DNA from 2 places in the Arthrobacter sp. genome. Region 2 is predicted to be linked to the other one. Evidence: riboswitches for the same ligand, from Rfam matches in the RefSeq annotation. Region 2 holds a riboswitch; the other holds the start of a gene.

Region 1 (3,586 bases), on a different contig from region 2:
GTTCCACCAGATAAGGCTCGGAGTGCCCGGTTGCCTCCTGGTACCAGGTCGCTACCTCCTGGAGGGAGCCGGGGGAAATGAGCTGCACGTACATGAATTCCAGCGCCGGGTCGCTGACTTTCGCCGTGGTCCAGTCCAGTACCGAGACGATGCGGTCCTCGTCATCGAGCAGCAGGTGGGCTGGATATAGCTCACCGTGGGTCAGGACGGTCCGCGCCGGCCAGAAGTGATCGTCGTCGAGCCACCGGCGCCATCCGTCCAGCAGGTCCGGGGCGATCCGGAACTCTGCTTCAACCGTGCCGAGGCCGTCCGCCCAGTTTTGCCGGACGGTTTCCGGGGTTTCGGCCGGGATGCCGGCTGCAGCTGCGGCGGCAGCGTCCATGCTGTGCAGGGATCCGATGAGCTTGGCCAGGGATTGAAGGTAGGGCCGCGATGACGGGTCAAAATGCCAGTTCGTCTGGTTCTCGGGCCCCACGGTCAGTCCGGGGGTCCCGGGCAGCAGCGGGTACGCGATCAGGTCCTCGGTCTGGATCCTCCAATCCGGGACGGCCGCAGGCAGCCGGGGCCGGACAAAATCGAGGATGGCCCGTTCCTGGTCCTGGTTCGCCGCAACGTCCGGGCGACGGGGGACCCGCAGTACCCATTGCTCATCTGTGCCTGTGCCTGTGCCTGTGGCTGTTGCGAACGCAACCCGGTAGTCCAGCCCTGCTTCGTTGAAACGGACGCTTTCCGGCTCCAGGACCAGTCCGAAACGTTTCGCCAGGGCGCAGATGCCGTCCGCGCCGAGATCCTCGACCGTGCCCATACGCTTCCTCCTTGGACTCTCAGCTGCCACGCCGTGCGTACCCGGCAGAAAGAACAATCCTACCGACGCGGCGGGTTGGCCCAACAGGCTCTGACTGGGCCGGTGGCACGAGCACCGGCATCGCACTGTGTCCTTCTGCGACGTTATATGTCGCTCTTTGTCTTCCCGCGACGGCGTGCGCCGCTCTGTGTCATCCGGTTTTGGCGCGGCCCCGCACCCGCCCCTAGCGTGAGACCGGAATCAAGAGTTCCAGCCATCGGCCCTGGCCGGCTGGACAGCAACCCTCTCGTCGTAGCGGGGTGCTCCAGGTGAAGATTCGGCCTTGGCGGAGACCCTCCGCAAGGCAAGTACGGCGCCGGCACTGCCCTAAGAGCGGCCTGCGCCACCCCACTCTTCGCGCGCCTTGCCGCGAACCCATCAGGAGAAGAACCGAACCATGAAACTCAGCAGGAAAATCCTGGCAGTTGCCGTAGCACCCCTCCTTGCCCTCGGTATGGCCGCCTGCGGGTCGGCTGCCGGGGACGAGGGCGGCCCGGTGAAAATCGGCGTCGTTGGTGCCAGCGATCCGTACTGGGCCACCTACACCGAGGCGGCCAAGGCGGAGGGGATCGACGTCGAAATTGTGGACTTTGGCGAGTACACGCTTCCCAACCCCGCGCTGACCGAGGGAGAGCTGGACCTGAACCAGTTCCAGCACATCGTGTACCTGGCCCGCTACAACGTGGCCAGCGGCGAGGACCTGATACCTGTCGGCTCCACTGCCATCTATCCGCTGGGCCTCTACTCCACGCAGTACGATTCCGTGGAAGATATCCCCGCCGGCGCCACCGTGGCCATCCCCAACGACGAGAGCAACCTGTCCCGCGGTCTGCTGGTACTTCAGTCCGCCGGCCTCGTGAGCCTTGCCGGCGGCGGCAGCGCGTTCTCCACCCTCGATGACATCGAGGAAGCCAAGTCCAAGGTCAAGGTCACCACGCTGGAAGCGTCGCTGACACCGACGTCGCTGCCTGACGTTGCCGCCGCCATCATCAACAACGACTTCGTGGGCGACGCAGGGCTGAAGTTCGAGGACGCCATTGCCCAGGATGATCCCTCGGATCCCGCAGCTATCCCGTACGTGAACATTTTCGCGGCCCGGGCCGGCGAGGAAAACAATGAGACGTACCTGAAGCTGGTGGAGATCTACCAGAACACCCAGTCGGTCCAGGACGGTGTGCAGGAGGTCTCCGGCAACACCGCCGAGTTCCTAAAAGTTCCGGTCGAGGACCTGTCGACTTCGCTGGCCAAGGTCCAGAAGGACATCGAAGCCCTGGGCTAGCCCCGACGCATCACCGAAGGGTCCCGGCCGGCGGCAGCAGCTGCCGGGCGGGACACCCGTCTCCAAAATAAGGAACCTTCATGGCCCTCATTTCCCTGCAGAACGTCTCCAAGTCCTATCCGCCGGCCCGGAAGGGCGAATCCTCCGTCGCCGCGTTGACGGAGATCAACCTCGAGATCGAGGCGGGGGAGATTTTCGGCATCATCGGCTATTCCGGCGCCGGCAAGTCCACCCTGGTCCGGCTCATCAATGCCCTTGAAACCAGTACTTCGGGGAATATCACAGTGGACGGGCAGCAGGTCTCCGGGGTTCCCGAAAGGAAGCTGAAGTCGCTGCGGCTGGGCATTGGGATGATTTTCCAGCAGTTCAACCTCTTCAACTCAAAGACGGTGCGGGGCAACATCGCGTACCCGCTGCGGGTTGCCGGGCGGAGCAAGACGGAAATCGCTGCCCGCGTGGAGGAACTGCTCGACTTCGTCGGCCTGGCGGATAAGGCGGGGAGCTATCCCGAACAGCTCTCCGGCGGGCAGAAACAGCGGGTCGGCATTGCCCGGGCGCTGGCCGCGTCACCCAAGATCCTGCTGGCCGACGAAGCCACCTCAGCCCTTGACCCGGAAACCACCCACGAGGTGCTGTCCCTGCTGCGCCGGGTGAACCGGGAACTCGGCATCACCATTGTGGTCATTACCCACGAGATGGACGTCATCCAGAATCTGGCCACCCGGGTGGCGGTGATGGACGGCGGACGGATCGTGGAACAGGGCGAAGTCTTCGAGGTCTTCTCGAATCCGCGCCGGCCGTCCTCGCAGAAGTTCGTCTCCACCGTGGTTCGGGGCGTCCCGTCCCCGGATGAGCTGGCTTCCCTGAAAGCCCGGCACGAAGGGCGGATTGTCACCCTGTCCTTCCGGGACGGAAATGCCTCACAGGCCGAGGTTTTCCTTGAACTGGGCCGCGCCGGTGTGGGGTTCGAACTGGTCTACGGCGGCATCAACGACATTTCGGGGCGGGCCTTTGGCCACCTCACCCTGGCGCTCAAGGGGGCGGACCACGTGATCGATGGCGTACTCGCGTCCGTGGGCCACGGAATCAAAGTAACGGAGCTGAGCTGATATGGAAGAACTGATTCCCCTGGCGCCGCAGCTGTGGACGGCAGTCGGTGAAACGCTGTACATCGTGGGCCTGAGCCTGCTGTTCGGCGGAATTGGCGGGCTGCTGATCGGACTGGGCCTCTACACCACCCGCCGGGGTGCGCTGCTGGATAACCGGGCCGTGTTCAGCGTCCTGAACGTGCTGGTGAACGTTTTCCGGCCCATTCCGTTCATTATTTTCCTGCCGGCCATTCAGCCGCTGGCCCGCACCGTGGTGGGAAGCGGAATCGGTAACAACGCGATCATCTTTACGTTGTCCCTCGCAGCGGCCTTCGGCATCAGCCGGATCGTGGAACAGAATCTGCTTACCGTGCA
Region 2 (3,586 bases):
AGTCGCCGTCGCCACGGTATGGTCTGCTGGCGCCGGGCGTCCCGGCCTCATCGAGCCGATGGGGGTGCATCAAGAGCACCGCGGCCGCGGATACGGCACAATCATGACGCGGGCGGCCGCGGCATCGCTTCGCGAGATGGGCTCATCGAGCGCCATTGTCTGCGCAGAGAGCTCTAACACCGGCGCCGTATCCACCTACCTGGCGGCCGGATTCTCCGCCTATCCCGAGGTTACCGATTGGCGTCGCGGCCCGTGAGGCCTCGACGGTGTCCCCACTCAGCGCTGGATCGTCACACGCCGAACGGAACGCCGTCCCTGCGTGAGGCACGGGCCTCCCCGAAATGTCCTGCGCCTAGGCTGGGGCAATGAACAGCGGCAGCAACGGAACGGTGGACTGGGACGGCGCGGTCAACGCCCGCGACCTCGGCGGGATCGCCGTCGCGCGCGGACGCAGGCTCCAGCCCGGCCGGATCTACCGGATGGGCCGGGCCGAATGGATCACGGCACGCGGCTGGGAGCAGGCGTACGACGCCGGTGTCCGCACCGTGGTGGACCTGCGCAACGACTCCGAAATCGGCCGGCGGGATACCGATCCGGTGGTGCCGCCGTCGGCAGTTGCCGGCATCCGGTTCCTGAACCGGCCCACCCAGGAAGCCGCCGACCCGGAATTCACCGCACTGACCGGCCCGTACCTGAACTCACCGCGGTTCTACCCCGAAAACCTGCACCGCTGGCCGGAGAAGTTCGCCGCGATTGCCCGGACCCTCGCGGATGCGCCTCCCGGCGGCGTCGTTATTCACTGTTCCGCGGGGCGGGACCGCACGGGCCTGGTCACCCTGCTCCTGCTGCAGCTCGCCGGAGCAGCGGAGGAGGAGATCTGGCGGGACTACCAGCAGGCCGCCGCGGGAATCAACGAGTGGCACCGGCTCCAGCGGCAGCCGCGTGAACATCCCCTCAGCGACGCCGAGCTCGCCATACGAAATGCCGGCGCGCGGCAGGAACTGCGGGACGTGCTGGGGGTGCTCGATGCCGAAACGTACCTGCGTACGGCCGGAACCGGGGAGGACACCCTCGCCCGGCTCCGGGCCCGGCTGCTGGACTGAAGCCGCTACTGCGGCATGGGAAGCCCGGCCTCAGCCGGAAGTGGTTTCCCGCTGCACCGGTGCGGGCGCTCCAGAGTGGCCAAGCAGAAAAAAGAGCTGCCTGCGGGGCTTTGGAAACCACCCGGTACCAGCAGCATCGAGTGCCGCGGGCACCACTGTGCGGAGTCGGCCGCGGAAGCCAGTGCGAGCGCCACCCGCGCCACGTCCGGGTGCCACACGAGCTGTTGGGCGCCGTCGAGCACCAGGGCGATGACGTCGAGCTCTGGGTCGGCGTGCACTTCCACGTCAATCCAGTCGTCGTATCCGCTCTGGGGGCCGGAAGGGGTGCGGGCGGGTGCCGGCGCCGTGCGGCCCGGGGGAACACGGACGCGGGAGTCACTGGAGTAAGCCACAGTGTTTGTCCTTTGATGGGTTGTCCTTGCCCGCAACGGTTGGTGCGGGCCGCTTCGTCATCCGAACCACCCGCCGAACAATGGGGTTGGTGTGAGGCCAGTCGGAGCTTTTCCTGCCCGGTGGTGCCGGGTGCGGAGGCCACATCTCGTGAAGCACTGCTTACCCTAGCAGCCTCCGCTCCCGCCGGGAAGGGCCACTGTGACTCCACTAGATGTTTATGCATATAGTGGGGATGGCGACGAAAATTCGCCTCACCGATTCAAAGAAGAAGGCATTATGCGTGCAGTTGTATTTGAGAAGTGGCAGACTTTCCCGTCCCTGACGGAGGTCGAAAAGCCGAAGCCGGGCCCGGGCGAGGTCCTGCTGAAGGTGGCAGGCGCCGGTGCCTGCCACTCCGACGTCGCAATCTATAAGGATTTTTCCGAAGGCTCGCCGGGGTCGATTCCGCCCGCGTTCGTCCTGGGCCATGAGAACTCCGGCTGGGTCGAGGAACTCGGGGAAGGTGTCAGCGGCGTAGAGGTCGGCGGCGCCTACCTGGTCTACGGCCCGGTGGGCTGCGGGCATTGCAAGGCCTGCTCCCGCGGACAGGACACCTACTGCGAGAACGCCGCCGAGATCCCTTACCTGGGCATGGGGCTGGGCCGCGACGGCGGCATGGCTGAATATGTAGTGGTCCCGGTCCGGAACCTGGTCCCGCTGGGCGACGCCGATCCCGTCGCCGCTGCGCCGCTTTCCGATGCAGCGCTGACGCCGTATCACGCCATCAAGAACTCCCTGCCGAACCTGGCTGGGGGCGGCAAATACGCCCTGGTGATCGGCCTCGGCGGGTTGGGCCAGATGGCTGTGCAGATCCTGAAGGCGCTCACCGGCGCCACCGTGATTGCCACTGACATGAAGGAAGAGGCCATGCAGAAGGCCGAAGCTGCCGGGGCCATCGTGGTTCCCGGCGGCGAGGGCCAGGTGGAACGCATCCGGGAGATCACCGGCGGGCGCGGCGTGGATGCTGCGTTCGACTTCGTCGGGGTTTCTCCGACCATCAAGACTGCAGCCGCATCGATGGCACCGCAGTCCCGGTTCACTGTGGTTGGCATCGCCGGCGGATCGTACGAATGGAGCTTCTTCACCACCCCGTACGAGTCGACCACGACCAACACCTACTGGGGCACCATCGAAGACCTGCATGAAGTGGTGGCGATGTACCGCGCCGGGCAGATCAAGCCCGAGGTGGAGCTCTACAGCATGGATAACGCCCTCGAGGCCTACCGGAAGCTGGAATCGGGCGAGCTCAGCGGCCGTGCCGTGGTTGTTCCGCACATGAAGTAGTTACGTCTAAGAAGTAACCAGCGCCCCGGCACCGCGTCCTGCGGAGCCGCGGCCCCGGTGCTGCTGCGATCAACGACGGCGGTGTCCCCTGGAGAGGGGGTGCCGCCGTCGTTCGCTGTTTCGAGCTCCGGGGATACCCCGGTGGTGTGCTCCAGCGCACTCTCATGTAGGCTGGATTGATTACCGACCGTCCGGTCAGTTATCCGCGTGCGCACCCGGCTCCAGCCGGGACGGCGGGGGCCTCCCGGGCGATCCGAAACCAACGTCCAGTATCGAAAGGGTCCGTCGAAGATGACCTCAACCGCCATAGACGTGCAAGTCGTCCCCAGTTTCGTCCAGGACGAATGGTGGACCCCGGAGAGCGGCAGCCTGGCGGCTGCCAGCCCGGCCGAAGTCCGTGATGCCAGCACCGGCGAACTCCTGGCCCTGGTCAGCACCGACGGGCTGGACACCGCCGCCGCCGTCGAGCACGGACGCACCGTGGGCCACCGCGGGCTGGCCGGCCTCACCTTCCACCAGCGTGCCCTGAAGCTCAAGGAACTGGCGCAGTACCTCAACGGCCGCCGGCCGGAACTCTATGAAATCTCCGCCCGCACAGGTGCCACCAAAATCGATTCCCTGGTGGACATCGACGGCGGCATCGGCGTGCTCTTCACCTTCGGGTCGAAGGGCCGGCGCGAACTGCCCAACGCCACCGTGGCCATCGACGGCACCGCGGAAGTCCTGTCCAAGGATGGCTCCTTCATCGGTGAGCACATCTACACCTC

What was found. Region 2 has a riboswitch for S-adenosylmethionine ahead of RTN46_RS08725 (hypothetical protein). Riboswitches for the same ligand answer to the same signal wherever they lie in the genome.
Region 1: another riboswitch for S-adenosylmethionine. It lies ahead of RTN46_RS10640 (MetQ/NlpA family ABC transporter substrate-binding protein); the one in region 2 lies ahead of RTN46_RS08725 (hypothetical protein).

The regions. Positions count from the first base shown of each region.
Region 1 covers NZ_DALZXY010000052.1:19,847-23,432, forward strand. The annotation lists gene RTN46_RS10635 (macrolide 2'-phosphotransferase) at 1-805, opposite strand, end outside; SAM riboswitch class IV at 1,044-1,161, shown strand; gene RTN46_RS10640 (MetQ/NlpA family ABC transporter substrate-binding protein) at 1,242-2,123, shown strand; gene RTN46_RS10645 (methionine ABC transporter ATP-binding protein) at 2,204-3,232, shown strand; gene RTN46_RS10650 (ABC transporter permease subunit) at 3,234-3,586, shown strand, end outside.
Region 2 covers NZ_DALZXY010000037.1:21,834-25,419, forward strand. The annotation lists gene RTN46_RS08715 (GNAT family N-acetyltransferase) at 1-256, shown strand, start outside; gene RTN46_RS08720 (tyrosine-protein phosphatase) at 366-1,103, shown strand; gene RTN46_RS08725 (hypothetical protein) at 1,109-1,495, opposite strand; SAM riboswitch class IV at 1,513-1,649, opposite strand; gene RTN46_RS08730 (NAD(P)-dependent alcohol dehydrogenase) at 1,773-2,819, shown strand; gene paaZ (phenylacetic acid degradation bifunctional protein PaaZ) at 3,111-3,586, shown strand, end outside.